One region of the Gluconobacter sp. P1D12_c genome, then DNA from elsewhere that is predicted to be linked to it. Evidence: riboswitches for the same ligand, from Rfam matches in the RefSeq annotation. Region 1 holds a riboswitch; the other holds the start of a gene.
What was found. Region 1 has a riboswitch for cobalamin ahead of KP705_RS03325 (TonB-dependent siderophore receptor). Riboswitches for the same ligand answer to the same signal wherever they lie in the genome.

Region 1 (14,869 bases):
GTCTGGATGCAACCGCCGGCGTGCAGGCCTGGCTGAGAGAAGAGTTTGACGCTCTTCCTACACCGGACGGCCAGGTCCGCGTGCCTATTGTGGTGCAGGCCAGTCTTTTTGACCTCGTGAACGGAGGAAATAAGGACTGGGGACGATACTCGCCTTATGCGGAACTAGGCTATCAGGCCGCACAAGCAGCATGTCACGGGGCCTTCAAACTTGGGACCGAAGGCGCCGGAACGGGCGCAACCACCGCGACCGTGAGAGGGGGACTTGGATCAGCCAGCGCCATAACCTCCAGCGGGCACACGGTCGCAGCGCTTATGGTTGTCAATGCTGTCGGGACGGCCACGATTGGAGACGGACCGCACTTCTGGAGCGCGCCTTTCGAACAGAATGATGAGTTCGGGGGCCTTGGTTTTCCGCTACGGCTGACAGCAGATGACCTCAAACTCCGCATCAAGCCGAATTACGTCGCTGGAACCACAATCGGCGTTATTGCCACTGATACCACCCTGACGAAAGCGCAAGCCAAACGCTTGGCCATTCTGGCGCAGGATGGCGTCGCCCGTGGCGTTTTCCCCGCGCATCTTCCGCAGGACGGAGACGCAGTGTTCGGCATCGCTACAGGCGATGCACCCGCGCCCGCTTCCATTGAGGAGTGGACCGAAATTCTGCATACGGCCACGCAGGTCACGGCCCGAGCGATCGCGCGCGGCGTTTATGAGGCATCGCCCTTGCTAGGCGAGCCCACTCGCCCCACGTGGCAAGAACGTTTTGGGAGGAATACCAGCCATGACTGAGACACTTCCACCAGCAGAAACATTCTTCCGCGTTCCAGGCCGCAGGCTTGCCACCTCTTCAAAACAGACTGGAAGCGACACAACGCTCTTTTTCGTGCACGGATTGGGCGGAAACCGCCAGCAGTGGCGGCTGCAGTGGAACCGGTTTTCCAAAAAGCCCGTCAATCTCGTCGCATGGGATGCGCTTGGACATGGCGAAAGTGCGCGCTCCAAGCACGAACAGGTTTTTGCCAGTCGGTTTTCAGTACAAGATCTGGCCGCTGTTCTAGCAGCTTTCTCCTCGCGCAAACGTATCATCGTCGCTCATTCCTTTGGGTGCCGCATCACGCTGGAATGGATTTCCGGATTGCTTGCTGCTGGAGAGGACATACCCGTTGATGGCCTCATTCTGTTGGGCCCGGCATCTCTTGCCCCGTCACTGAAGGGGCCGATGTTTGGAAACTGGATGGACCGTCTGCCCTTCTGGCTCGCCTCGTTTGCGAGATCGGCTTTACAGGCACGCTTCGAAAAGCTGGCATGGGGTCCAGACGTAGATCCAGAGATACTCAACACCGAACGTCAGGCGACGAAACGCAACAGCCTGTTCATGATCAATGCTGTCCGTTCAGGTGCGGCCCCGGTCAATACGGAAATCCTGCGCCGTTTTGACAAACCCGTGCATATTCTTGCGGGTCAGAACGATGGCATCGTCCCTCTGACTGAAGTCAGAAAAGTGCATGATTTTCTCCCCACCAGCACCTTGGATATCCTGCCAGCCTGTGGTCATCAAATCATGCTGGAACAGCCTGTTATCGTAAACCAGTACATTGAAAAAGAACTTCAGCGACTTTCCTCCTCTCCCGGAGAGGCGCCATGACTCAGGACGTTCTGAACAACGATATTTCTGCTGACCAAGCGTCCACGATCGCTGGCATCAATGATTTTATCCTTGGTTACCTTGGATACGACCTGCGTCTGGTCAAAATTCTCGAAATTGCAGATCAGTCAGAAGACTGCCTGGCGAACACCTATGCCGGGCTGCTCTGGATGCTTTCTGAAACAGGTGATGTTCCATCAGAAGCGCGCCGATATCATGAACGTGCAGCTCAATCCGTTACAAGTGCCCTTCCTCGTGAAAAGCTTCTGTTTTCAGTTCTGGAAGCCTCTATTGCTGAAGACCCAGAAGCTATTATTCGCCTGACAGATCGTATACTTGCCCAATGGCCACGCGATCTGGTGACTTTGAAACTTCGGCAGTACCACGATTTCATCCGAGGTCGCTTTGAGGACATGCTGGCCGTTGCGCTACGCAGCGAAGATGCCGCCGGAGACGTTGCCGCCCTGCACGGTATGCTGGCTTTTGCCTATGAGCAGTGCCACGATTTACCTGCTGCTGAGCGTTCTGCCCGCACAGCCCTTGCCATGGATGCATCGGAGCCGTGGGCACAACATGCCCTTGCTCATGTTTTTCTGACGCAGGGACGCATTGATGAGGGTACCGCGTTTCTTGAAGAGCGGTCTGCTGGCTGGAAAACGCTGACCTCCTTCATGGACACGCACCTATGGTGGCATCTGGCTCTCTTTTACCTTGCACGCAATCGGGTAAGCGACGCTGTTTCAGTTTATGACCAGCATTGCTGGACCAGAGAACGCAGCTTCTCACAGGATCAGGTTGGCGCAGTATCCCTTCTGGTCCGTCTGGAGCTGGCGGGAGCTGATGTCGAGGACCGATGGACGGACTTGGCGAACTGGCTCGCTTCACGACAGGACGATGTCAGTCAGCCCTTCCTGACTCTGCAATATCTTTACGGGCTACTCCGCGCCCATCGTCCGGAAGGGCAGCATCTGCTGCGACGTATCGAGGGCCTCTCTGGGCAAAGCCTGCCAGATCAGCGAGCGTGGGATCTGGTAGGCATTCCTTTAGCCCGTGGGCTGAACGCTTATCTTCACAATGAAAACACTTCAGCCCTGCTCTCTTTCAACGCTGCGCTTCCTCACTTGCAGGACATTGGTGGCAGCCACGCCCAGAGAGACCTGTTCATTCAAATCCATCAGGACCTGAAGCGACGCATGTCACAGGCTTGATCAAGCCCCCACGTCTGCCTTGATCCTGGCTGTAATTTCAAGCGAGCGCTTGCGGCTGTCCTGATCATGAATCGGGACTGCCACCATCAACTCGTCAGGCTTGTGACGTTCCAGGAAGTGTCTCAGCTGTCCCGTCACACTCTCTCTAGACCCGGCAAACGTATAAGCCAGCGTCTGCTCAAGGAGCGCCTGCTCCTCTACCGACCACAACGACAGGATATTATTGACTGGCGGCGGGAACGCGATAGGCCGCCCGCGGCGCAAAGCCATAAAATACTGGTATAGTGACGTCGCCAGGCACTTGCCATCTGCTTCCTCATCCGCTGCAATGACATTGACTGTCAGCATCACGTGAGGCCGCGCACATCTCTCAGACGGCTCAAACCGCGACCGATAGAGAGCAACGGCTTCTTCCATCTGTGCTGGCGCGAAGTGAGATGCAAAGGCGTACGGTAGCCCCAACTGGGCGGCCAGAACGGCCGAAAACAGAGACGACCCCAAAATCCAGACCGGAACGCGCAGACCCATTCCGGGAATGGCACGTATCAAATGCGTATCTTCCGCCGCCATCGGCTCGAAGTAATGCAGAAGCTCAACAACATCTTCCGGAAACCTGTCAGGCGCTGATGGATCACGTCGCAAAGCGCGGGCTGTTCTCTGGTCGGCACCTGGTGCCCGGCCCAGACCCAGATCTATGCGGCCAGGAAAGAGCGTCTCCAATGTTCCAAATTGCTCTGCGACAACAAGCGGCGAGTGATTTGGCAGCATGATTCCGCCAGAGCCCACCCGAATACGGGTCGTTGCCCCAGCCACCTGACCGATCAGAATAGCCGTTGCCGCAGACGCAATTCCCGGCATGGAATGGTGCTCAGCCAGCCAGTATCGATGAAACCCCAGATTTTCCGCTAGTTTGGCAAAATCGATTGTATTCCTGAACGCCTCACGAGGGCCTGCGCCCCGTGTGATGATTGAAAGATCAAGAACGGAAAACGGGATCATTGTGTGGTCCTTGAGGTCAATGCGTTCAGACTTGCGGCATCGTAGCACGAACCGACAAAGCCGTAGCCATTGTCACCGTACAGACTCCTGACGCGGCACTTCACTGATGCGTTGCGTTCAAGTTCCCGTCATTCAGGCGCTTCATTACTGTCGGGTCAGGACCGAAAAATGCAGGAATAATTTAAAAATTCACAGCTTCCATATTCTTCAACGCATGCATTTGAGCAATGGTGGAAGCCTTCTGCCGAGATCATGACGCAGACTTTACATCCGTTCTTTGAGGCAATCGGCGTATGGGTCTGAGAAAGTTTCAGTTCTCTGCAGGAGCCTCTCACGTAACGGTTTTTTCTGGTTTCCGCTTCTGAACTGTTTCCTCGTTCTGACAGGGCTGCGTTCCATATGACAACAACCTTTGCCATTCTGCTGGCAACAGCCGCAATCATTGCAGTCGTCGTACTCATTGCGCGTTTTCGTTTAAACCCTTTCATCGTTCTCTTCAGCGTCTCTATTCTGCTGGCTCTTTGCGCGGGTATGCCTGCGGACAAGGTTGTCGCATCTTTCGAAGCTGGTGCCGGACACGTCCTCGGGCACGTTGGCACGATCATTGCTCTCGGGACCATGCTGGGCAAAATGCTGGCTGAGTCCGGCGGTGCTGACCGGATTGCCCTGACAATTTCAGAGCGCGCGGGTCGTCAACGGATTGACTGGGCGATGATGGTGATTGGCCTGCTTGTGGGACTGCCAGTCTTCTTCGAAGTTGGCGTTGTCCTGCTCTTCCCGCTCGCTTTCGTTCTTGCAGCCCGAACGGAAACATCGTTGCTGCGAGTAGCCCTTCCCATGGGTGCGGCGCTGTCCGTTACGCACGCGATGATCCCGCCTCACCCCGCAACGCTCCTCGCCCTCTCGGCCTATCACGCCAACACGGGAACAACGATCTTCTGGGGCGTTCTGCTGGGAACACCAATTGCGGCCATCTCGGGCCCGCTATTCGCACGCTTCATCAGCCCCCGTGTTCTCATCACAGAAAAGAATGCATTGGCAGAACAGTTTGTACGGCGTGAAATCCCGACAAACCTCCCAGGCTTTACGGTTACGGTTCTGACCATCACATGCCCTGTCATCCTGATGCTGATCGGCTCTTCCGCGGACATGTTTACGACTCCGAGAAGCGCACCAAACATGTTCCTGCACTTCATCGGCAACACGGACATTGCGCTGCTTCTGGCAACAGTCATGTCGTTTTACGTGCTGGGACTGGCTCGTGGATTTTCGCGGGAAACCATTCTTCGCTTCACCAATGAGTGTCTTGGCCCAACAGCCCTGATCATGCTTCTGGTTGGTGCAGGCGGGGGCTTTGGTCGTGAACTCATTGATAGTGGCGTTTCAAAAGCCATCACGGACGCGGCCGTCAGCGCGCATGTTCCACTTCTCGTTCTGGCGTGGCTTCTGGCCGCGATCGTCCGCGTCGCTTGCGGATCTTCTACTGTTGCCATGAGCACGGCCTCCGGCATTGCGGGGCCGATCCTCGCGCACTCGCAGGGCGTATCGCCAGAACTTATGGTGATTGCCACCGGCGCAGGGTCCGTGGCTTTCGGCCCCATGAACGACGCTGGCTTCTGGCAGATGAAAGAATATCTTGGCCTGACCGTGCCGCAGACAATCAAGACCTGGTCAGTTCTGGAGACGATCATTGCCGTTCTGGGACTGGTCTTCTGCGTTGGTATTTCAATGTTCATCTGATCCGCGTTTGCAGAGCGCTGACACAGCAAAGGAAGAAGGATTTTCCATGAGTGTATCTCTTTTTGACCTGACGGGACGTCGCGCTCTGATTACGGGATCGTCTCAAGGTATCGGCTTCAGTTTGGCCAAAGGCCTTCAAGCCGCCGGGGCTGAAGTCGTTCTGAATGGGCGGGATGCTTCAAAACTCTCGGCCGCATCCGAGGAACTGGGAGGTGTCGAGACACTTGTTTTTGACGTGACCGACCACGCAGCTGTTCGAACGGCAGTCGATCGCTTCGAAGAAAATACCGGGCCCATTGATATTCTGGTCAACAATGCAGGAATGCAGCACCGCGCGCCGTTGGAAGACTTTCCACCAGAAATGTTTCAGAAGGTTCTTCAAACAAACCTGACCTCCATTTTCAATGTTGGACAGGCTGCTGCGAGACATATGCTAGGCCGTGGACAGGGTAAGATCATCAATATTGCCAGCGTCCAGACGGCCCTCGCCCGCCCGAATATCTCCCCGTATACGGCCACCAAGGGTGCCGTGGGGAATTTGACCAAAGGGATGGCGACCGAGTGGGCAAGACACGGCCTTCAGTGCAATGCCATTGCACCGGGTTACTTCGACACGCCTCTCAACGCTGCGCTCGTAAATGATGCAGAATTTTCAACGTGGCTGGAGAAGCGTACACCGGCGGGTCGATGGGGACAGCTTGATGAGCTGACGGGGGCATGTATTTTCCTTGCTTCCGGCGCATCTTCGTTTGTGAATGGCCATGTTTTGTATGTGGACGGCGGTATCACGGTGTCTCTCTGAAGCAAACGCGCCAAATACACATCAACGCCGTGTCAGAAGACCCATCAGGAAACAGGCGCCTATCGCAGAAATGACTATCCCAACCGGCAGCTCCTGAGACGGCAAAAGACAGCGGCTGAGAAGATCTGAAAGGATTGTGAGCATCCCCCCCGCGACCATAGCGGGGATAAGGATATTTCGAACAGACCGTCCCCAGATGGGCCTTATGAGATGCGGCACAATCAGTCCGACGAAACCGATCGGCCCACACAATGCCACTGTCGTTGCACAGCTAAACGCGCAAAGGGCAAGAACACAAAGCCGTAGCTTTCTTGTTTGCACCCCGAGGGACGCTGCGGTTTCCTCCCCGGCCATCAAGGCATCCAGATCAGCGCCAAAAGCCCATTTACCGAAGATCACGGGCAAAAGCCCCAACACGACAAGTGGCAGGGCCGACCAGCGAGCGGCGGAAAAACTGCCCATCGTCCAGAACAGAACGGATTGCGCCGTATTACGGTCACCCCAGAAAATCAGCAGGTTTGTCAGAGTAGAGAAGACAAAGGAAATCGCCAGGCCGGACAGTAGCATCCGTTCCGTTGAGACCCTTGCGCCAGACCGGGATCTGAATGAGACCAGCAGTAAAAGCGCAGAAGTTGCCAGAAATGCCCCACCGACTGCACCAAAAGCGATCGTCCAGACGCCAAAAACGTCCCCCAACAATACGATGACAGCAACAGCCCCTGTTGCTGAGCCCGAGGACAGCCCGAAGAGAAACGGATCTGCCAAGGGGTTGCGGGTTACGGCCTGAAGAAGTGCTCCTGCACCGGCAAGAATTGCTCCGGTCAAGAAAGCCAGAACCAGCCTTGGCATTCGCAGGGACCAGATAATCCGGGCGGCAATATCATGACTGGCTGGACCGGCCAAAAGTCCCGCTTGCAACGAATGCCAGGGAAGAGAAGCACTTCCGAGCGTAACTTCCAAAAATGCCAGCACACTCAGAGCCGGCAAAGCACTGATGCCAAGAAGGCGTTTCATCAAGGTACTGCGTCCGGATGGAGAAAGGCTGCAATTTTTTCGATCACATCGATGTTCGCAGGAGACGGCGTCATTTCATCATAGCGCACAACCAGAACACGGTTTGTCTTCAGGGCCGTACTCTCCGTCAGCAATGGCTGGCTTCGCAGAAATTTCAGGTTATCTGAAACACCTGCCCCGTAATCCATCACCAAAATAGCTTCAGGATCACGCAAACCCGCGTTTTCCCACGAAGCGGCACCCCAGTTTGTTGGTAAATAACGAAAAATATTTTCGCCCCCGCCGATCCGGATCAACTCTGTCGCGAGGGCATATTGGCCAGCTGTAAATGGCCGATCGCGTCCACTGTCATAAAGGAAAACACGTAACGGGTGATGGCCCTTGAGACGATCCTGAATGTGCTGAACGCGCCTCTGCCAGCCTTCAACCAATTGCCGAGCCTGCTGCTCCCGGCCAAAAATCTGTCCGAGTTTTTCTTCGTCGCCATACAGAAGGTCTAATGTCGGAAGAGCTGTAGACTGCCCGGCCCGGAAGCAGCTTTCAGACAGAACAAGCGTCGGGATACCCTGAATTGCCAAGGTCTCGGGTGTCACATCTCCACCGATATGCATCCCATAATTCCAGCCAGCAAAGAAAAAATCTGTTCCAGCATCAAGCAGTTGTTCGAGACTGGGATAGTGAGTTGCAATTTCCGGGATATCGCCTTGCTGAGCTTTGAAAGCCGGTGTGTATTTGTTCCAGCCTGATATCCCCGTCAAACCGCGAATATAGGGCTGCAAATGCAGAGCAAAGGCCATTTCCGCCATATTAACGTCGTGGATGACAGCGTGCTCTGGCTGATGCGTGATCGTTACGGATCTCCCGCAGCTCTGCACGGTAACCGGGTAGGCGAAAGCCGTTTGCACGGCAAAGCCACAGAACCCCAAAAACAGCATAAAGGCAGGCGCTTTCATGCGCCTCGTGGCCTAAAAACGAACGTCGTGCTGTTATCATCCAGTCGAACGGGATGAACATTCAAGCCGAACGCATGCCCTAGTTCTGAAGAGAGCAAAACCTCAGAAGACGCCCCATCCAGAATGATTTTTCCGTCCCTCATCAAGAGAGTTCTCGGCGCAAAATCAGGCACGAAAGACAGGTCATGCAGGACGGCCACGATTGTCAGAGGGAGGTCACGAAGCAGATTTAGAAGCTCTGCTCTGGCCGCAAGATCCAGATGATTGGTGGGCTCATCCAGCAACAGTATTTTGGGAGTCTGGGCCAGACATCGCGCCAACATCACACGCTGACGCTCGCCACCAGAAAGATTGCCAATCGGCCGTTTTAAAAAAGGTTCGACACGGAAATACTTGATCGCCGTTTGCAGAGCCGCGGTGTCCTGCTGCGCCTGAGGAGTGCCTCGAAACGGAAGACGACCAAGTGCGATATAATCCTCAACTATGAATTCAGGAGTTACATCATCGGTCTGGGAAAGCCATGCAATCTTGCACGCTACCGCTGGTCTGGAAAGGGTGCTGAGCAGCGTTCCTTCCAGAACTATCTTCCCTTCCGTGGGTGAAATTAATCCAGCGAGAAGCCTCAGAAGCGTGCTTTTCCCTGCACCATTCGGGCCAATGACTGCAACATGCTCACCCTCCCTGACGGAGAGATCCGTCAAAGAGAGTATGCGGTCATACCCGGCACCATGCGTCTGAAGCACAACCTCAGGCACGATCAGAAACCGGCCTGAACACTGATTGAGAAGGACCGCGGCGCCCCCAGCATCACTTCACTCGGATAACTGGTATCAGCCCACTGAATGAAGTGCTTGTTTCCCACATTGTCTACCCGGCCATAAACCGTCACGCCACGATAGGCGTGCCATGCCGCGAAAAGATTGACGAGCGCATAGTCTTTCAGACTCAGCGTGTTGGCGTAATCGCCCTTGCGGGCAGATACGTAACGCATACCAGCCCCCAGATCGACCGGTAGATCTGCAACCCGGGACCAGACACCCCACAGGTTAGCCGTTACAGCCGGAACGTTCGGAACCTCGTTCCCGGAGGCATTCACTGACGCTGAAGGATGGAATGATCCATAACGAGACCACGTATAGGCAACATTTCCGGACAGGCTCCAGTGTTTCCCCAGCGTGAGGTCCCCCTGCCATTCCACACCCCGTGACTTCTGAACGCCCGCCGTTGCCACGCTGTCCACACCGGTAGCAACGAGAACTCGGGCACGGCGGATATCGTACAGAGACAGCGTAGAAGACAGACGCCCTTTCCAGAAAGAACCCTTAGCGCCGATTTCTCCTTGTCTGGACTGACTCAGGCGTGAAAACTGGCCCTTATTAACCAGGAAGATATTGGAGCCCGGCGGATCTTCAGCCGTTGTGTACACGCCGTAGAGGCTGATGTTGTCTGTCAGATCGTAAACAGGGCCAATCCTGAAGTTGGCAGGATTGTAGTTCCCCTGGAAGCTGGTCGCAGGATTGAACGCACCGGACTGGCTATAATTCTGACGGTCCAGTTTCAGCCAGTCATAGCGAAATCCACCCACTACACGCAGGTCGTCCCGCACGGTCAGGACGTCTTCCATGAAGATACCTGCGTCTACCATGGTTGTGGGAGATTTTGTATATGGATACTCTCCAGCAAAACTCCCGACGGCCGTACTCTCAGGACTACTCAGCGAAACACTGTCCGCATATGTCGCGTCCGGAAAACCACGGTTCCGGATGAGCCGCACATAATACGCGTCTCCACCGACGACCAGACGGTTTTTCATTCCGAAAACATGAAAATCAAACTGACCATCCAGCGTGTCACCCACCTGATGCTGGTTCATATAAACATAGAACCGATCCCGACCGACCCGACCGGGTGCAATGGCATTTCCCGCTGCGTCCGTCTGCCCGGCTGAACCGATATAGCTGTAGGATTCAGCGTTATTCCAGTTGCGCTTGGCGTAAAGGACATAGGTTTTATTGTGGAACGTCATGTTCTCCGTTGGCTGCCACGTCAGATGAAGCGTCGGGGTCACATTAACCGAGCCAGCTTTTGCATCCTTGGCATTGTAATAACGCCAGAGCGATGACCGGCTTACGCCTAATCCCTTGGAAGACGACAGCAGGCCGCCTACGCCATCATGGACCTGCGCCAGCGGGACCAAAGGGGTTCCATAATACGTCGACAAGCGATCTGTCAGATAGTCGACGCCAAAGCGGGCTGTAAATTTCTTCGAAGGGTGCCAGAGCAACGTTGTCGTGAAATCGTTGCTGTGTGGGTCTGCGCCAGCAACGTATCCATCAGACGAGGTACGACTGAAATCACTTCGAATGGCCAAAGTGTCAGTAATGGGAACCGAACCGCCAACACCAGCATTCCACGTATTGAAACTGCCATAAGATACCAGAGCATTAGCATGCGGCCCATCAAACGCAGGGTCACGCGTTCGCATGTCCACCGTGCCGCCAACAGCGCCCTGCCCGTACAGAACAGACGACGGCCCCTTGAGAACCTGAACGCTCTCAAGATTAAAGCTGTTGAGCGGACGGTTCACCATCGTAGTCGGGCCGTAATAAATGCCATCTCGCAGGATCAGAACCTGATTCCCGCTGAAGCCGCGCATCATCATCTGCGCCGGACTTCCTGGAGATCCACCGGAAGAAACACCCGGTGCACTGTCTGCGGCGTCTTCAGCGTGCACATAGCCGCGCTGTTCCATCACGCTGCGCTGAATCACATTGATCGTCGCAGGATTATGTTGAACCGTCAGCCCAAGTCTGCCCCCGATAACAGCACTATCCTTCAGCGGCTGCGCCCGCCCGTGCGCGGTAATGTGTTCTTCTTTCGCTTTGGCAACCGTCTTCCTGACGTCTTCTGTCTGGGCGAACGCAGGCTGAAAAACGGTCAATGCCGCAACGGGCAACACACCGACAAAACTGATTTTCCTCATGGATAACGCAAACTTCACTCAACAATGCGTCACTACGATGAGCAGGATAAATATCCTGCTGCGTCCGGTGCACCCCGCCCTTTCGCTTCGTCCATGACCATTTTCGATGGCAGGTCTCCTGGCTTGCGGATCATCGGCAGATCGCGAGCCTTCCCAAGGCTGACGCCCCAGTGGCCGGGTCCCCGGAACCCATCGTGATCAGCCTCACCGCTCACAGTTGCGGGGGCAGCCGCAGCATTTCACTGCGTTCCCTTTTCATCCCCTTCCGGGGAACCATCATTGAGCAGGGGCATAACCGAAACTCCCATATAGTCAAACACGTATGTTATAACATATCAATAACCGAAGTTATTAATTTGGGCAATGGATGCGCCTCGCGTTTGGGGCAGCGGCCACGAACAGGCCCCTCAATCCCTTGGAAGAGGAACCGAAACATGCCTAATCTCATGCTTCCCCACTCTGGACAGAAAGTGTCGCAGGATGAAGCTCTGTCGTTTTGGTCCGTTGAATCAGGAAACGCCTGGACTCATTGATGACGCTGGCATTCTGAGAAGTCTTGCGGGGATTCTGCCTGATATTACAGCCGCCCATCTGTCTCCAGAGCAGCTGGCCGCCTTACGGGCGATTAATCCGGATACTCTCCCTGTCATTTTGGAAACACCACGCTACGGTATTCCGTTCTCAGGTGCCGGAAAGTACATCTGCATTGGCCTGAACTATCGGGATCATGCCGAGGAAGCAGGCCTTCCCCTCCCCTCAGAGCCAATCGTCTTCATGAAAGCCATCTCTGCCCTGACGGGTCCGAGCGATGGTATTCTAATCCCCCAACATGCCACCAAAGTGGACTGGGAAGTCGAACTCGCAGTCATTATTGGCACAAAAGCGTCTTACGTCTCCCCAGAGAAGGCTTTGGAGCATGTGGCGGGATATTGTATCGCCAATGATGTCTCTGAACGCTCATTTCAGATGCAGACAAGCCAGTGGGACAAGGGCAAAGGCTGCGACACATTCGGGCCGCTGGGGCCATGGCTTGTGACGACCGATGAAATCGCCGATCCGCAAGCACTCTCCATGCGGTTAGATGTCAACGGTCGCCGTCGGCAGACGGGACATACCTCCAACATGATCTTTGACGTCCGCAGCATCATTTCACATGTCAGCCATTACATGACCCTGATGCCGGGCGATATCATTGCCACAGGCACACCTGCCGGCGTCGGAATGGGCATCAAGCCTCAGCCAGTTTATCTTGAACCAGAGGATGTCGTAGAGCTGGAAATCGAAGGCCTTGGCATTCAAAGGCAGATCATGAAGGCCAATTCTTAGCTGAATCGACAGGAAAACGTCTCTCACGAAGCGATTCTTGAAAAACAGTCGTTTTCATAATTATTTTTTTGTACGAACCACTTGCCCGCTCAACGTCGCAGGAATGCTGCCTACAATGTAACAACTGCGAAGGTGCGTGAATTAAAGATTGAAGTTTATGAGAATGAATATCATTTGTAACTTTAGAAATGCGGGAAAGTAAGCTGAAATTCTCGTGAAAATTCATTTCCTCGGAGGCAGTTAGCCCTTTCCATGAGACTTCCAGCGTCGAACGTTCCTCAACGTACACATCTAGGCCCAATGCTTTTTACAGCACTTTTGCTGTCAGGCACGTGGAATGGCGCCTTTGCAGCGACCACCGATGACGTAGCCCCAGAAGCTCGTAAAAAACCAGCTTCAACGGCCGACCTTAAAGAGGAACGTTCCGCTTCATCGAGCGCACAGAGCACCCAGCAGAAACACGCCTCACAAGAAGACGAGACCCCGGGTAGCATTGAGCAGCTTCTGGTGCAGGGTCATCGCCGTAATGCCTCTACGGATGGTACCGGAACTTACACGGTTTCTGCGGTCTCTACGACGAAAATGCTCCTCAAACCGTTAGACGTTCCGCAATCCATCTCCGTTCTCAGCAGCCAGCAGATGAAGGACCAGAACCTCAATACGGTTGATGCTGCGCTCAAACAGGTCGCGGGCGTGAACGTCAATATGTATGGCGACGGAACGGGCGGTTATACTGCCCGCGGCTTCACGTTACAGGCCCAGTATGACGGTGTCCCGTCTATGAGTGGGCTGACTTTAAGCCAACAGTATGATCTGGCGATTTATGATCGTATTGAAGTCCTGCGTGGACCAGACGGTATGCTTCAGGGCTCCAGCACACCCGGCGGAAGTGTCAATTTCGTCCACAAGCGCCCGACCGATGACTTTCAGGGTAATGCGTCGTTCTCGGCTGGCTCATGGAACAATTACCATGCCACCCTTGACGTCGGCGGCCCTCTCGCGCACTCGAAAATTGTTTCCGCACGACTTGTCGTCGCAGGCACCGACCGCAACCAGTTCTACAACAATGCCTATGATCGTCGCTGGACGATTTATGGTGTCACAGATGTGCACTTAACGCGACATGATACCCTGACAGTCTCCGTCACGTCTCAAAGCAATGATACGACCCGTTATATGGGGCTTCCCCGTGCCAGTAATGGCGCGGATCTGAATCTGCCGACGAGCACGTTGGTGGGGGCCAACTGGGGCAAATCCGAAGTCCCGATGACTGAAGTTGAGGCACAACTGGAGCATCTGTTCTCTCATGGCTGGCGCGGGCGTCTCAACTACCGTCACCGAACCGCAGCCACCACACTGCAATACGCTTATCTCAACGCGTATAACGCGTCCGCAAAGACTGGCAATTTCGTCGCAGCCAATACACGGTATGACGAGACGAATGATGGCCTGGACGCCTACGTCACCGGACCACTTCACCTCTTCGGGCAGAAACATGTTCTGATGATGGGAGCGAACTACGATCGCTATCTCTATGAAGGCGGCGGTGCCAGTGCAAACTCCCGGACCTATACGGCGCTCGCCGGTATCCCAATCAATGCGAACAATGCCATTCCGTCTCTGGCTCTCCCTACCATTACCAATCGCTACTGGGAGCCATCCACGCAGTGGGGCGTGTATGGTCAGGCACAGATCAAGCCTATCTCACGCTTTTCCATCCTGATTGGCGGACGGGTGAGCGGGTATGTCAGCAAAACTCGTCGTATTTCCCCAACCGTTGGTGCCACCAGCACCGATATCGATCAGCAGGGCATCCTGACCCCTTACATCGGCGGCGTTCTGCACCTGTGGCCGAATGTCACGGCTTATGTTAGCTACGTTTCGACTTTCTCGCCTCAGTCTGCGTTTGATACCACCGGCCGCCTCGCGCCTGTTCGAGGCAATCAGCTCGAAGGTGGTATCAAGGGAGAGTTCTTCCACGGGCACCTCGGCATGACCCTGTCTGGCTACAAAATCATTCAGAAAAACGAAGCCATCTATAACGGCACCATCGGCGCCATCTGTGGGCCCGGTGGCGTGGATGACTGCTACGTCGCGACAGGCAAAACACGCAGCCAGGGTGCCGAAGCAGAGCTGATTGGCCGTCCTCTTGAGGGCTGGGATATCAATGCCAGCTATACTTATAACGACAACC
Region 2 (14,869 bases), on a different contig from region 1:
CAGAACGCCCCGACGACGCCAGGCATCACTGGCCAGATACATGGCTTTCTGTGGAGCACCGGCGCATTTGATGGGCATAGGCGGCTGCGTGAAAATAGCTTTACCGCCCTTAAGCTTCTCGACCAGCTGCCATGTGTAAGGCGCCAGATCAAAGCGATAGTTGGACGTCACCCCGTTCTTGCCCAGCGTTTCACTCAGGCCGGGAATAGCATCCCAGTTCAGGGAAATGCCTGTCGCTACAATCAGCGCATCATAGGACAGAACCGTGCCATCCTTCAGGACGACCTCACGCGCCTCAGGCCGAAAAAGTTCAACAGACGTTTTCAGCCAGACAGCGCCTTTTGGAATCAGGTCCTGTTCCCGACAACGTGTCTGAGATGCCTTGAAAACACCGCCCCCGACGAGGGTCCAGCCCGGCTGATAGAAATGCTCTTCTGAGGGTTCAACAATCCCCAGAGCCAGGGCAGGATTACGCTTGAGCAGACTGGCGGAAGCGGAAAGGCCACCCGCACCGCCGCCGATAACCAGCACCTGAAAATGCCGCGCGCCTTCACGTGCAGCCATGGTCGGAGCAGGCACAGCATCCATCCGCGATTTCAACCCACCCAGATCAATACCGGCGCGCGCAGTATCTGCGAGAATTTCCGAAGCAGGACGCGTGCCAGCTTCTGCGAGAGCCCAGATCTGGGCAGCCCGCGTTCCTGAGCGACAATACCCGACAACCGGAGCAGGAAGAGATGCCAGCGCCTCTCTGGCCTGCAACACCTGAGCGTCACTCGGCACCGTTCCCGCCTTCACAGGAATTGCGATAAACGCCAGTCCTTCTGCCTTCGCTGCAGCTTCTACGGCTGCTGCATCCGGCTGATTCGGTGCTTCACCATCCGGACGAAATGAAATGATGCTTCGAAAACCTTCGGCCTTGATATCCGCAACATCTTGCGGCGTGACCTGAGGGGAAACAGCGTAGCGATCCGTTAAAGATGTGGTTGGCATGACGTGCTCTCCGACAAAAATATCTTGGTGGATCAACCTGCTCAGAGGCGATTAACGGGTATCTTGATATAGCTGATGCCGTCAGCTTCCGGCTCCGGCATGTGACCGCCGCGCATATTGACCTGCACTGAGGGCATCAGGAGTTTTGGCATGGCAAGAGTTGCGTCCCGCGTTGTGCGCATTGCCACGAAATCTTCCTCTCTCACGCCATCATGAACATGAATATTGTGCTCACGTTCCAGGGCCACAGTGGTCAGCCATGCGTACTCGTCTCGCTCCGGCGCCTTATAGTCGTGACAAAGAAATAAACGTGTTTGCAGGGGGAGCGACAGCAAGCGGCGGATGGAATGGTAAAGCTGTCGCGCATCCCCTCCCGGGAAATCTGCACGAGCCGTCCCAAAATCTGGCATGAAGATCGTATCGCCCACAAAGGCGCAGTTTCCGATCACGAACGCCATATCTGCTGGCGTATGGCCTGGCACATGCAAGACCGTGACCGGTAGGTCACCAATGGAAAAGGTCTCACCATCATGGAAAAGGTGGTCGAACTGAGATCCATCCCGCGCAAACCGGGTGCCTGCGTTGAAGATCTTTCCAAACACATCCTGGACACGCACAATGTTCGCGCCAATTCCCAGCTTGCCGCCCAACTGCTCCTGTAGCCATGGAGCCGCGGACAAATGATCGGCGTGCGCATGGGTTTCCAGCTGCCATTCAACAGATAGCCCCTCCCCACGCACATAATCCACAATCGCCTGCGCAGAACCATTGGAGGTCCGCCCCGCAGCTGCGTCATAATCCAGTACGCTATCGAGGATCGCAGCGCGTTTGGTAATCGGGCAGTGAACAACGTGACTGGCTGTATTTGTCGCTTCATCAAAGAACGTGCAAACTACAGGAGATGGAACCTCACCACTCTGCACACGTCCGATCTGGGCAGTTGCAGCTTCAATGGCAGCATCAGGCATGACGTTTTCACCTCTGGAGTTCACAGTTTCCAAGAAAACAATTATGTGTTTAATAAAGTCATAAACTATCAACAGTCAAGACCCGGACAGGCTGGATACAGCATCATGACAGGCCCCCTCACTGACGACTCCGCATTTTTTCCCCTTCGGATTGGCGATGAAGCCCCCGACTTTACTGCCCGAACGACCCACGGTGAATTCGTACTAAGCTCACTCAGAGGGCGGTGGGTGATGCTATTTGCACACCCTGCGGATTTTACTCCTGTATGCACCAGCGAGTTTATTGCTTTTGCAAAGGTAGAAACTTTTTTCCGAGAGCGGAACTGCGTTCTCCTCGGGCTATCCGCAGATAGTCTTCCCGCTCATCTGGCGTGGATTACGGCCATTGAAGAGCGTTTCAATGTCCGCATTCCTTTCCCAATCGTTGAAGATCCCTCCATGGAAGTCGCACGCGCTTATGGAATGATGGATCTGGAAGCACAGGACAGCGCCACCGTACGGTCCGTCTTTTTCATTGATCCAACAGGAATCATTCGCGCCATCCTGAGCTATCCTGCCAGCGTTGGTCGATCAGTGGCCGAGCTGCAGCGCATGCTTTCCGCCTTGCAGGAAGTTGATCGCTCCAACGTCCTGACTCCTGAAGGCTGGCAGCCAGGGCAAGCTGCCATTGCGCCCCCTCTGCAGACCCAGGAAGCAGTTCAGAAAGCAGGTCCGAACTGGTTCCTTCAGCCGAAAAAGCCGCGTCCATGACTCTTCTTGCCCTTGAAGAAAGCCGAAATCTTGCCGAATGGCTGCGCCTTCTCGCCCAGCCTCAGCGCCTTATGATCTTATCCGCCCTGCTCGATGGCTCCCACGCTGTCAGTGAAATCGAGACCATGACAGGCATTGGCCAACCGACACTGAGTCAACATCTCGGTACACTCCGGCGGAGTGGGTTGATTGAGTCTCAGCGAGAGTCCCGCGCCATCAGTTACTGCATGGCTGATACGCCTGATGCCGCCCGCGCCAGAATGCTCATCATGACACTGCGCCCTGACGGACTGGCAGTCTCACCAACAGCTACAGCCCCTTCACGCAAACCCGGTGCCCAACGCTCCTCCCTGGAAGGCGCAAGGTTTGCGCGCATCGTCCGTCCGCTCTCCCGATGACCAGAACCCGGCTTGCACCGCACCCTGTTTCACCGTGCGAGCCAACGGAAACTGTCCTGCTTATCAAACGCTTTTAGATGGAAAAAGGAGAAGGTCCATGACCCGCTATCTGATGCTTCTGGCCTGCCTGACCGGTTTTGCCGCACTGTCTGGCACGGGATCAGCCGCGACACGCGATGAGCAGAAACAGGCTTGCCAAGGTGATGCCATCCGCCTGTGCACGTTTGCCATTCCTAACGAAGCCAAGATTACAGCCTGTATGAGAAAGAAGATGGATCAGCTCAGCCCGAAATGCCGGGCGATGTTTGAACCTGCTCCGCAGAAAAATACTGCAACAACAAAGCCAAAAAACTGAGACGTTTACCCTCTTGTCGTAATCGTGAAGATGGGCAGACGACGTTCAGACCAGCATTTACCTGAGACACCTGCATATTAGGTGCCTTCACGTTCTTCCGTCAGGATTGCACGAAGGCAGCGTTTTCATTATTGGATAACATATGAAAACAACCCGTCAGTACGGTCGTCGCAAGGTTACGCTCAAGGATGTAGCGGCACAGGTCGGGGTGTCCCATACGACAGTCTCGAATGCCTATATCCGGCCGGGCCAACTCTCGGCTGCGCTGAGGGAAAAGATTTTCGCGGCAGCTCAGGAACTTGGATACACAGGCCCTGATCCAGCAGCGAAACAGCTTGCGACCGGGCATTCCGGGGCACTGGGCTTTCTCTTCAGTGAAGATCTTCCATACGCATTCTCTGATCCTGCCGTTCTCGCCGTCCTGAACGGCGTCGCGAAAAGCTGCGATGAAATGGAAACGGATCTGGCCCTGATTTCAGCAGGCAGCAGCCTCCGCAACATGAACACACCTGTTTCGCTCGGCAATGCTGCGGTCGACGGGTACATCCTCTACTCCGTGGCCCCCGATAGCCGGTGCGTTTTGATGGCGCAGCAGCGGAACGTTCCGCTCGTTGTGGTGGATCAGCCTCGTTTGGACAACGTGCCATATGTCGGCATTGATGACCGGGGGGCAGCCTACAACGCGGCAAAAACCCTGCTTGAGCTTGGACACCGTCGCTTCGGTATCCTGTCCCTCAAAACAGCCCATGATGACTATTTTGGCATCCTGACAGCCAAGCGTCGCGCCAATATTGCACACAGCACGATTGCCATGCGTCTGGAAGGGTATCTAACAGCCCTTCAGGAAGCAGGCATTGCCCCCGAAAACGTACCGGCCTGGGAAATTCCGATCAATTCTGAAGAGTCCGGTGCTGAAGGCGCGCGCTTTCTGCTGAACCGACAGAATGCACCGACAGCAATTCTGGCAATGAGTGACCGCGTTGCAATTGGCGCTATGCAAACAATCCGTGCGGCGGGTCTCAGCATTCCTGAAGACGTGTCGATTTTTGGATTTGATGACATTCCTGCCGCTGCCCTGTCGGACCTCAGCACAATCCGCCAGCCTCATGAGCGCAAAGGCATGGAGGCAGTCCGTCTTCTGACCCAGCAGGACGGCCGCCAGAACAAGAACGTCATTCTGGAAACAGAACTCGTCGCTCGCGGCAGCATTGGTCCAGCCCCAAAGGGCTGAACCACACTGTATTAGCGAGCGACGTTCAGAAGCCCGGCAATACTGTCGATCTGAAAATCCGGCTTCAGGTCAATGCACTGCGTTGCAGACCCGTGCCCATAACTCGCCCAGCAGGATGCAATGCCACTATTGCGGGCAAATCCAAGATCTGCCGCCGTGTCGCCAACCATCAGAAAATCCGATGCGGGGACTTCCGGGAACAACGGCCGCACACGGTCCGTCATGACCCGGGGATCCGGCTTGTGCGGGTAGTCTGGTTCGGACGCGATCACATTGCTGATCCACCCACCAAGGCCGAAGCGCTCGATGCTGGCATGAACCGTTGGAGCATGCTTGTTGCTGAGGATTACCAGCGTTGCCCCGTCAGCCTTAAGATCATCGAGTACTGACTTCACCCCGTCAAACAGAACGGTCTCTTCCTGATCGGCTTTAGGGTAATACGCCCGATAGTGACGAACAAAAGCCTGTGCATCATCAACGTCACTGTCGGGAACGATCGCCTGAAACAGCGTCTGAAGCGTCCCACCCTTTGACAACTGATGCTTCAGGGCGTCTGATGAAGGGCCCTTGTAGCCGCTGGCTTCAAAGGCTTCCTTCAGGCTGCGAAGAATGGCCGGCTGCGTTTCCGCCAGAGTACCATCGTAGTCGAGAAGAACGATCGGGAATCTTGTCATTCCCTTTTGTCACCCCGTTTACGCAGGAAATCCAGCCCTCTCCGCTTCAGATCGGACGTCGCCCAAGAAGGCGGCAAAGGGCTGATGCTGTATCTGCATGATTCAACGTATAGAAATGGAATTGCTCCACCCCTTCAGCTTTCAGTGTCTGACAAAGCCGGTCGGCAATCGTGGCCGCGACAAACGCCCGCGCCTGAGGCGTTTCATCCAATCCATCGAACAGGTCGCGCATCCACTTCGGCACGTTTGCACCACACATATCGGCAAATTTCCAGGCCTGCGCAGCACTTCCAACCGGAAGAATACCCGGCACGATCGGCCGCTCGATTCCAATGCCCGCAGCACGGTCCCGGAAGCGTAGAAATGTGTCCGCTTCGAAGAAGAACTGCGTCAAAGCCCGGTCCGCACCCGCATCAATCTTCGCTCGCAGATGCTCCAGATCCGACTGCGGGCTAAGCGCGGCAGGATGCGTTTCCGGATACGCCGCAACGGAGATTTCGAACGGCGCAATCTCCTTTAATCCGCGCACCAGATCCACAGCCCCCGCGTAGCCTTCCGGATGGGGCTCATAGACGCCCCCGGCTGACGGTGGCGGATCACCACGCAGGGCCACAATGTGCTTCACACCAGCGTCCCAGTACGCCTGCGCCACAGCATTGACGTCTTCTTTGGAGGCTCCCACGCAGGTCAGATGCCCAGCCATTGGCGCGCCAGTTTCCCGAACCATGTCTTTCAGGGTAGCCAGGGTGCGGTCCCGTGTTGACCCACCTGCCCCATACGTCACGGACATGAACTGCGGACCAAAAGCAGCTAGCGTTTTTGCGTTTTCCAGCAGCGTGGCGGCTGCCTTTTCCGACTTTGCAGGGAAAAACTCGAACGAAATTGCGGGCAGAGGCCCTGTCTGTGCGGGCATCGCGCCAGCTCCTTATTCAATAATTCAGCTTAGTTGGGGCGTTGGCCGAGCCAGAGTTTCACAGTCAGCTCGCCTTCAAGAGCCACTGGCTCTGCGGGAACCAGACCGGCTGCGCGAAACCACGTCGCCATCTGCGCATCAGTAAACCCAAGCCGAACATGCGCATCCCGTGTGCGAAGTTCTTCGCGGCTATGGGAGGCAAAATCGATAATCAGTAATCGACCATTGGCATCCAGAATCCGCGCGGCCTCCGCAATTACAGCAGCCGGATGCTGTGCATAGTGCAGAACCTGATGCATGACTGCGACATCGGCTGAATGCTCCGGCAACGGAAGGGCCTGAAAGTCTCCCTGCCGCAGATCAGCCTGCTCCAGACCAGCTTCCGCAAGCTTGGTTCGCGCCAATCGCAGCATGGCGGGACTGCGATCAAACCCGATGACTGTCTGGGCGCCGCTTCCCAGCAGCTCCATCATACGACCAGTCCCAGTGCCTATATCCACAAGGCGCCCGATCGGAGATGCTGAGAGCGTCTTTACGATCGCTGCTTCGACCTCCTGTTCGGACACATGCAAGGAACGCAACGCGTCCCATTCTGCCGCGTGGGTTTCAAACCAGTCTTCCGCCGCGAGCGCACGAACATCTCGAATGGCCTGCAAGCGAATACGATCCGCACGGATTTCCGCCGGCTCCCGCGCAGTCCATCGATCCAGCGCCATAAAGACAGGCTCCAGACGTTCCGGAACACCCAAAGTCAAAAAGACCCAGCTTCCTTCCTTGCGGCGCTCAATCAATCCCGCATCTGCCAGGATCTTTACATGCCGTGACACGCGGGGCTGGCTTTGCCCGAGCACCTGCGCCACCTCTCCGATGGACAGTTCCATCTCGCGCAGAAGGGCCAGAGTCCGCAGACGGGTCATGTCTGCCAGTGCCTGGAAAATAATGAGGGCGTGTTCCATACGAATTTACATATAAGGAGTTCTTTATATGAGCAAGAGCTATTGACTCGTTTTCAGGACATGCGGCAGTCATAAGGCTTGTCATGGTTCCGCGCCGGATGTTCACGCATCCGGCGTGGCTAAGAGGGAAGCCGGTGCAAAGCCGGCGCTGCCCCCGCAACTGTCAGCGGCGAGTGCCGATTCCACACAGGCCACTGGGCGAAAGTCCGGGAAGGCGGAATCAGCGCGAAGACCCGTAAGCCAGGAGACCTGCCACGGCACATAACATCCTCCGGCGGGGCGTTCCGGACGGGTCACGCATGTCTCCACGCCGCACATTTCCTGTTCGGGGCGTGAACGATCCTGCATGCCCTGAGAGCGCACTGCCACGAACCTGTCGAGGCTTTCATGACCGTCCGCGTCGCAACTCTGGGCTTTCCGCGTATCGGCACCCGCCGTGAACTGAAAACCGCTCTTGAACAGTACTGGGCGGGAAATTCCTCCGCCGATGATCTGCTTTCCACCGCCGCGTCCCTTCGGGCGTCAGCCTGGCAGCGCCAGAAAGACCTCGGTGCCGAGATCATCCCTTCCAACGATTTTTCGCTTTACGATCATGTGCTGGATACATCCGCAATGGTCGGTGCTGTTTCCGCCATTTACGGCAACGTGCAGGGCAAGGTGGACTTGGGAACCTACTTCGCCATGGCCCGCGGCTCCCAGACGACATCCGAAGAGTGTGGCTGCGGTCATACTCATGCCCCCCCTGAGGATGTCCCTGCCGCCGAAATGACCAAGTGGTTTGACACGAACTACCATTACCTTGTTCCGCAATTCACAGCAGACCAGACGTTCAGCCTCGCCTCCACAAAACCCGTCGACGAATATCGGGAAGCCAAGGCGCTTGGGATTGAGACACGCCCTGTTCTGCTCGGTCCTGTCAGTTTCCTGCTTCTGGGAAAATGTGACGGCCCGGCGTTTGATCGCCTTGATCTGCTCCCTGCCTTGCTGCCCATTTATGAAAGGGTTCTGAAGGCCCTCCGAGCAGAAGGCGCAGACTGGGTTCAGATTGACGAGCCGTGCCTTGTTCTGGATCTGCCGGGAAATGCTGCCGCAGCGTTCAAGACAGCATACAAAACTCTGACAACCACAGTTCCAGACCTGAAACTGATGCTCGCCACGTATTTCGGTGCGCTCGGAAACAATCAGGACATCGCCCTAAGCCTGCCAGTTCACGGGCTGCATGTGGATCTTGTCCGCGCTCCCGAACAACTTGCATCTATTCTGGAGGAAGCGCGACCTGACCTACTGCTGTCTCTCGGCGTAGTGGATGGGCGAAATATCTGGAAGGCCGACCTGAACGCGCTTCTGGACCATCTTGAACCGCTGGTGGGCCAGCGTGACCTGATCCTCGCGCCGTCTTGCTCTCTCCTCCACACACCCATTGACCTGGAACGGGAGACAGATCTGGACGCGGATGTAAAATCCTGGCTCGCATTCGCCGTTCAAAAAATCGAGGAGTTGCACACACTGGCGCGCGCCCTGAATGAAGGCCGGGGCGTTGTGCAAACCATTTTAGCCGAAAACGCTGCGGCTCTTCAGGCACGTCGCTCTTCCACGAAAATCAACGATCCTGCCGTTCAGGCACGCTCTGCAGATCGCAACCCAGCTCTCACCCAGCGCCTTTCCCCTTTCCCCGCGCGCCGTCCGTTGCAACAGGCCAAACTCAGGCTGCCGCTTTACCCAACGACGACCATCGGGTCCTTCCCCCAGACACCTGAAGTCCGCAAAGCTCGTGCGGATCATGCACGAGGAGAGCTCCCTTCCGAGGCTTACGAAGCCTTCCTGCGGGAAGAAACCGCCCGGACCATCCGCTGGCAGGAAGAGATTGATCTTAATGTGCTGGTGCATGGCGAGTTTGAGCGCAATGACATGGTGCAGTATTTCGGGGAGCAGCTTTCCGGCTTTGCGTTCACGAAGCACGCCTGGGTTCAGTCCTACGGGTCCCGCTATGTCCGGCCGCCCATCATTTTCGGGGATGTGTCACGCCCGAAAGCCATGACGGTTGAATGGTGGGAATATGCCCAATCCATCACCAATCGCCCGATGAAAGGCATGCTGACGGGGCCAGTCACGATCCTGAACTGGTCTTTCGTGCGAGACGATCAGCCGCGTTCGGAAACGTGCCGACAGATCGCTTTCGCGATCCGGGATGAAGTGTGCGATCTGGAAAAAGCTGGATGCGGCATCATCCAGATTGATGAAGCCGCCTTGCGTGAAGGCCTGCCGCTCTGTCGCGCAGACTGGCAATCCTATCTGGACTGGGCCGTGGAGAGCTTCCGCATTTCAGCCTCGGGTGTGCAGGACGCCACGCAGATCCACACCCATATGTGCTACTCGGAATTCAACGACATCATTGCTGCCATTGGCGCGATGGATGCGGATGTGATTTCGATTGAAACCGCCCGCTCCCGCATGGAACTACTCGATGCGTTCGCAGCTTATCGCTACCCTGCGGAAATCGGGCCGGGCGTTTACGATATCCATTCCCCACGCGTGCCGTCTGTCGAGGAAATGGTGGACCTGCTTCGGGCAGCCAGCAAAGCCATTAGCCCGGATGCCCTCTGGGTCAATCCGGATTGTGGACTGAAAACCCGCAAATGGCCGGAGACGAAAGCTGCACTCATCAACATGGTTGCGGCAGCCCATTATATGCGCCCGTAAACCAGTAAGTAGATGGGGTGGATCACCACCCCATCATACGCAATTACCAGATTTTGACGCGCTGATCCGGGGTCAGATAGAGCTTGTCACCCGGCTGCACGTTCCAGGCCTTGTACCAGAGATCCACATTGTGCATCGGGATGTTTACGCGAGCTTTCGGCGGCGAGTGCGGATCGATGACGACCATCTGCTTCTCCGTGTCCGGACGAACCTTCTCACGCCAGACCTGTGCCCACCCCATGAACACGCGCTGATCGCCCGTCAGACCATCAATGACCGGAGCTGGCTTCCCATTCAGAGAGGCATGATAAGCATCTAGCGCCAGTGTCAGGCCACCAAGATCGGCAATGTTTTCGCCCATCGTAAGCTTACCGTTCACATGCACGCCCGGCTGAACCTCGAACGCGTCATACTGCGCACCAAACCGATCTGCGAGCTTCTGAAAGCGCGCTTCGTCTTCCTTTGTCCACCAGTTCCGCAGACGCCCCTTGTCGTCGTACTTGCGGCCTTTGTCGTCAAAAGAATGGGTCATTTCATGCCCGATGACACCACCGATCGCCCCGTAATTCACAGCCGGATCAGCCTTCGGGTTGAAGAACGGCGGCTGAAGGATCGCCGCAGGAAACACGACTTCCACAAAACGCGGATTGTTGTAGGCGTTCACTGTTGCGGGCGACATCAGCCACTCGTTGCGGTCAACAACCTTGTCGAGATGGCTTAACTGATAGTGCCATTCGAAAGCGAAAGAGCGCTCGGCATTGCCGTACACATCGCCCTTCTTCACAACCAGATCGGAATAGTCCCGCCACTCATTCGGGTAACCCACCTGGATTTCAAAGCTGGCCAGCTTCTTCAGCGCGGCTTCACGCGTCTGCGCGCTCATCCATGTGTTGTGTTCGAGGCGGTTGTGGAAAGCCGCCTTCAGATTACCCGTCAGCGTCTGCATAGCCGCACGATCCGAAGCCGGGAAATAGCGCTCCACGTAGATTTTGCCGAGCGCCATTTCCATGGCGGAACTCGTGAAATCCACACCACGCTTCCAACGCGCTGCCAGAGCAGGCTGGCCTGACATGGCCTTCACATAGGCGAAACGCGTTTGCACAAAAGCATCCGGCAAGAACGATGCAGCATTGCTCGCCGTATGGAACGCCTGCCAGGCGCGCAGCGTATTCAGATCCGTCTTTGCAATCAGGTCTGCTTCCGCCTTGATGGCGGAAGGCTCACCAACAATAACAATCCGCTGCGCCAGGCCGGCCTCGGGCACACCTGACGCCCGCAACCATGTCATCCAGTCAAAAGAGGGAACACTCTTGACCAGCGCTTCTACCGTCATCGGGTTGTAGGTCTTGTCCGGATCGCGGAGTTCCGTGCGCGCCCAATGAACTTTGGCAATCTCGGTTTCAAAAGCCACAATGTCTGCGGCTGACTTGGCGGGATCAGCCCAGTGAACGAGCGTCAGAAGCTTCGTGACATATGCCTGATAGGCCGCTTTCTTGGATGCAAATTCCGGCTTCAGGTAATTGTCCCGATCCGGCATCCCGAGCCCGGCGTGATCGACACTGAGCGCGTATTTCGTCGGATCTTTTGCATCCACATCTACATCCAGCGCGAACGGCGATGATCCGAACGTATCGGACGACGCCCCGCTAAACTGCGCAAATGCCTTCAGATCCGTAATTGTGTGGATGCTTGCGATTTCAGCATCCAGCGGCTTGGAACCCAAAGCTTCGACAGCCTTCTCATCCATGAAAGACGCATAATAGGTGCCCAGCTTCTCATCGATCGTCTGAGGCTGAGCGACCGGATGAGCGGACAGGTCTTTCAGAATGGACTGAATGCGCTGGCGGGATGCTTCAGCCAGCGCGTTAAACGGGCCGTAGCTGCTCATATCCGATGGAATTTCGAGCGCTTTCAGGAAGCTGCCATTGGCATAATCGAAGAAACTGTCTCCCGGCTTGACGCTCACATCCCGCCCGGCCAGATCCAGACCATACTGGTCATAAGTAATCTGAGGCGCGGGGGGCTTGGCAGACGCAATCGAAGACAGTGCTACCAGGCCAAGACTGGCGGACAGCAGCAAAGCGGCCTTGGGGGAAAGTTTCTTCTGATGCATATGAGAGGCCTAAATGTGAAAAACAGGCAGGCCTTTTGGTCCGTCCGCGGGCCTGTAACTTAAGTTTACAGTCGAAACGACCTGGACGCCAAGGGCCATACCTCGCGCAGAAAATCGAGGTATGGAAAAAGTCATTAATTCTGGCTGGAAATAAGCGCTTTAATGCCAGGGAGAATGGCAATGAGCAGCCCCCCGGGAGGCTGCTCGCGCCTCAGGGACAACAGATGATTGGATGAGTTGTGAAACAGCTCTTCCTGTGCAGCAATCAGGTGCTGCGCATCCAGCCGCCAGGCTGTTCCTGAAGCTCCATTCAGGACATTTAATCCCGCGTTGGAGAGGGCCGCAACCGTATGAGATACGGGCGTAACCTCCTCCAGAGCAGGCACATCTGCTGCAATTGCGACAAAAGCTTCATCATTGGCAGCCCAGCTTGCCAGCATGGCCTTCAAGGGAGCCTTCAAGCTCTTTTCACCCGCGACATACCGTTTAGCCATATCGTTGAAGCGGATAGCCTCAAAAGCATCCGGATCGGCAATCGCGACCGGCGCCGACAGCATGGCATCGCCACTTTTGGACGCCAGACGATTCAAGGCATAATTGCGCACCGGAACCGTGACGCTCAGAAGCGTGGAGAGAGGGCCGGTATGCGCAGGTGCCAGAGTCTCCTTCAAAACATTTTCATGCTGCACGGCTTGCAACCCTGTTGATTGGAGTTCTGCCATGATCACAGGCAGCCGGCGCTCCAGATCATCCACATCCCGCACGTTTTCAGAAGACCAGAACCGCTCGGCCAGAGCTGCGGTACGGGGCCACAGACGGGCATCCAACATGTTTTCGGAGACAACCTCCGTCCAGAGCGCGGCTTCTGCACCCAGAACCATTTTCTTCTGATCATCGGTCAAAGGCGCTGCATTCGGGTCCTGAATGAAAGCCTGAAGCAGCGGGGTAATCTTCGGATGTGTCTCCGCCAGCTCTTCTGGCGTGATGCCATTCGCCTTGGTGTCATACGGATCAATAGCGTAATGCGTCCGGGACGGCGTCAACATATCCAGATAATAGCCCGAAGACACGACAACCGGATGCCCGGCCTGTGTGGCAGAACCCGTCCACTTTGAGCCGCGCCACCCTTCCACAACAACGTTTTTGGGAATTGGCGCTTCGCTGACTTCGTCCCACCCCATCATGACGCGGCCCTGGCTGGACAGGATTTTTTCTACCTGCGCCGTGAAGGCTGCCTGAAGGGCTGGTGCATCCTTGTATCCGTGCACCTTCATATAAGCCGCAATTTTTGGATTGCTGGTCCACTGAGTGCCGAGAACCTCGTCACCACCCGAATGGAAATAATGATCCGGAAAGAGTGTTTCCATTTCCGCATACAGCGCACGAATGAATGTCAGCGTCTTGGGATTGGTTGGGTCCATCGCCGGGTTGTTCAGGTTTTCACCCACGGCGTTGGCCTCCGGCAGCGGCTGGGCGGCCAGTTCCGGATAGGCCTGCAACACCGCAAGCGCGTGACCCGGCACGTCAAATTCAGGCACAACGCGGATACCGCGATCCGCAGCATACGCCACAATGTCTCGAACCTCAGCCTGCGTATAATACTTCCCGTGCGATCCAACGCTCGTCAGCTTCGGGAAAACACGGCTCTCCACACGGAAGCCGGTCCCGTCATTCAAATGCCAGTGCAGCACGTTAAGCTTCAGAAGCTCCATGGCATCAAGCTGGCGTTTGACGGTCTCTACAGAAGCAAAATGCCGGGACACATCCAGCAGAAGGCCACGCCATGCAAAGCGTGGAGCATCATCAATATGCAGCCGTTCTACCACAACCCCATCTGATGTTTTCTGAACAAGCTGCAGGAATGTGGCCAGCCCGTGCACAACGCCTGCCGGTCCATCAGCTTCCAGATGGGCGCCATCCGCTGATGTCGTGAGAGCATAATGCTCTTTGGCACCAACCGTGAGATAGGCCGGATCATAAGATGCACTAATATGCAGAACGTACGGGCCACCATGCGCAGAAGGTGCGCCTGTCAGAGCACCGAGGCGTTGAGAAAAACGGGCTGCGGCTCTTTGCAAAAGGGGTGACGGTGGGGTGGCCCAGACAATCCGGACACCTCCTGCAAGGGATGCCACACCATTGGACGCCGAGACGGATTGCGGCACAGGCATCAGAGCAGGTGCCGCTTGGGCCATGCCTCCAAAAACCGTGCCAGCCAGCAAAGCACTCCCCAGACACACTTTCTTCCAGAAAGAACCATAAGGGAAAGGCGTGGTCCGGGTCATTCAAGGCTTCCTTGCAGTTACGGATCAGTATCTGAAACGATTTTCACCGTATCACTCTGCCGTATCGTGTCACTCCGGCGGCAGAGCTGCAAGCATGCGACGCGCATCCTCAGTCCGGAGCGTAATTCCGTAAAACTGACGATAGAACTGCTGCATCTTTGCAATCATTCCTGCCTCATCCACATGACCCGTCTGAACAATCTGACGGGCCCAGTCGACCTGCAAAAGCAATTCAGGGCTGTACCGATCCCATGGGAAAATTCCCGCCGGATTGCGGTAAACACGGCCAGCTTTGACAGCGGCGAGCTGAGACCAGACGCCATCGCTGGCAAGCTGGGCAGGATCGCCTGCATTGGCGCCCACAATAATAATGTCCGGGTTCCAGGAGAGCACCTGCTCGACAGAGACAGGCTGCTTGTTCCCATGCACGCCCACAGCCGCATTGCGTCCACCAGCAGAACGGATCCACTGATCGATAATACTCTGATCTCCATCCACGCGCAGAGGTTTCAGAGATTCAACGTGAAGGACTT

Region 2: another riboswitch for cobalamin. It lies ahead of metE (5-methyltetrahydropteroyltriglutamate--homocysteine S-methyltransferase); the one in region 1 lies ahead of KP705_RS03325 (TonB-dependent siderophore receptor).

Annotation. Positions count from the first base shown of each region.
Region 1 covers NZ_JACSIQ010000002.1:312,175-327,043, forward strand. Annotated here, with positions in the region: gene KP705_RS03280 (P1 family peptidase) at 1-794, shown strand, start outside; gene KP705_RS03285 (alpha/beta fold hydrolase) at 787-1,650, shown strand; gene KP705_RS03290 (tetratricopeptide repeat protein) at 1,647-2,858, shown strand; gene KP705_RS03295 (LLM class flavin-dependent oxidoreductase) at 2,859-3,857, opposite strand; gene KP705_RS03300 (gluconate:H+ symporter) at 4,257-5,597, shown strand; gene KP705_RS03305 (SDR family oxidoreductase) at 5,644-6,399, shown strand; gene KP705_RS03310 (iron ABC transporter permease) at 6,421-7,413, opposite strand; gene KP705_RS03315 (ABC transporter substrate-binding protein) at 7,413-8,366, opposite strand; gene KP705_RS03320 (ABC transporter ATP-binding protein) at 8,363-9,121, opposite strand; gene KP705_RS03325 (TonB-dependent siderophore receptor) at 9,124-11,349, opposite strand; cobalamin riboswitch at 11,440-11,642, opposite strand; gene KP705_RS03330 (fumarylacetoacetate hydrolase family protein) at 11,830-12,675, shown strand; gene KP705_RS03335 (TonB-dependent siderophore receptor) at 12,976-14,869, shown strand, end outside.
Region 2 covers NZ_JACSIQ010000005.1:107,765-122,633, forward strand. Annotated here, with positions in the region: gene KP705_RS07380 (bifunctional protein tyrosine phosphatase family protein/NAD(P)/FAD-dependent oxidoreductase) at 1-993, opposite strand, end outside; gene KP705_RS07385 (MBL fold metallo-hydrolase) at 1,035-1,961, opposite strand; gene KP705_RS07390 (peroxiredoxin) at 2,067-2,711, shown strand; gene KP705_RS07395 (helix-turn-helix transcriptional regulator) at 2,708-3,109, shown strand; gene KP705_RS07400 (hypothetical protein) at 3,207-3,464, shown strand; gene KP705_RS07405 (LacI family DNA-binding transcriptional regulator) at 3,607-4,695, shown strand; gene KP705_RS07410 (HAD family hydrolase) at 4,707-5,369, opposite strand; gene metF (methylenetetrahydrofolate reductase [NAD(P)H]) at 5,416-6,282, opposite strand; gene KP705_RS07420 (metalloregulator ArsR/SmtB family transcription factor) at 6,312-7,238, opposite strand; cobalamin riboswitch at 7,306-7,510, shown strand; gene metE (5-methyltetrahydropteroyltriglutamate--homocysteine S-methyltransferase) at 7,626-9,938, shown strand; gene KP705_RS07430 (M13 family metallopeptidase) at 9,982-12,051, opposite strand; gene KP705_RS07435 (beta-N-acetylhexosaminidase) at 12,186-14,336, opposite strand; gene KP705_RS07440 (ABC transporter substrate-binding protein) at 14,406-14,869, opposite strand, start outside.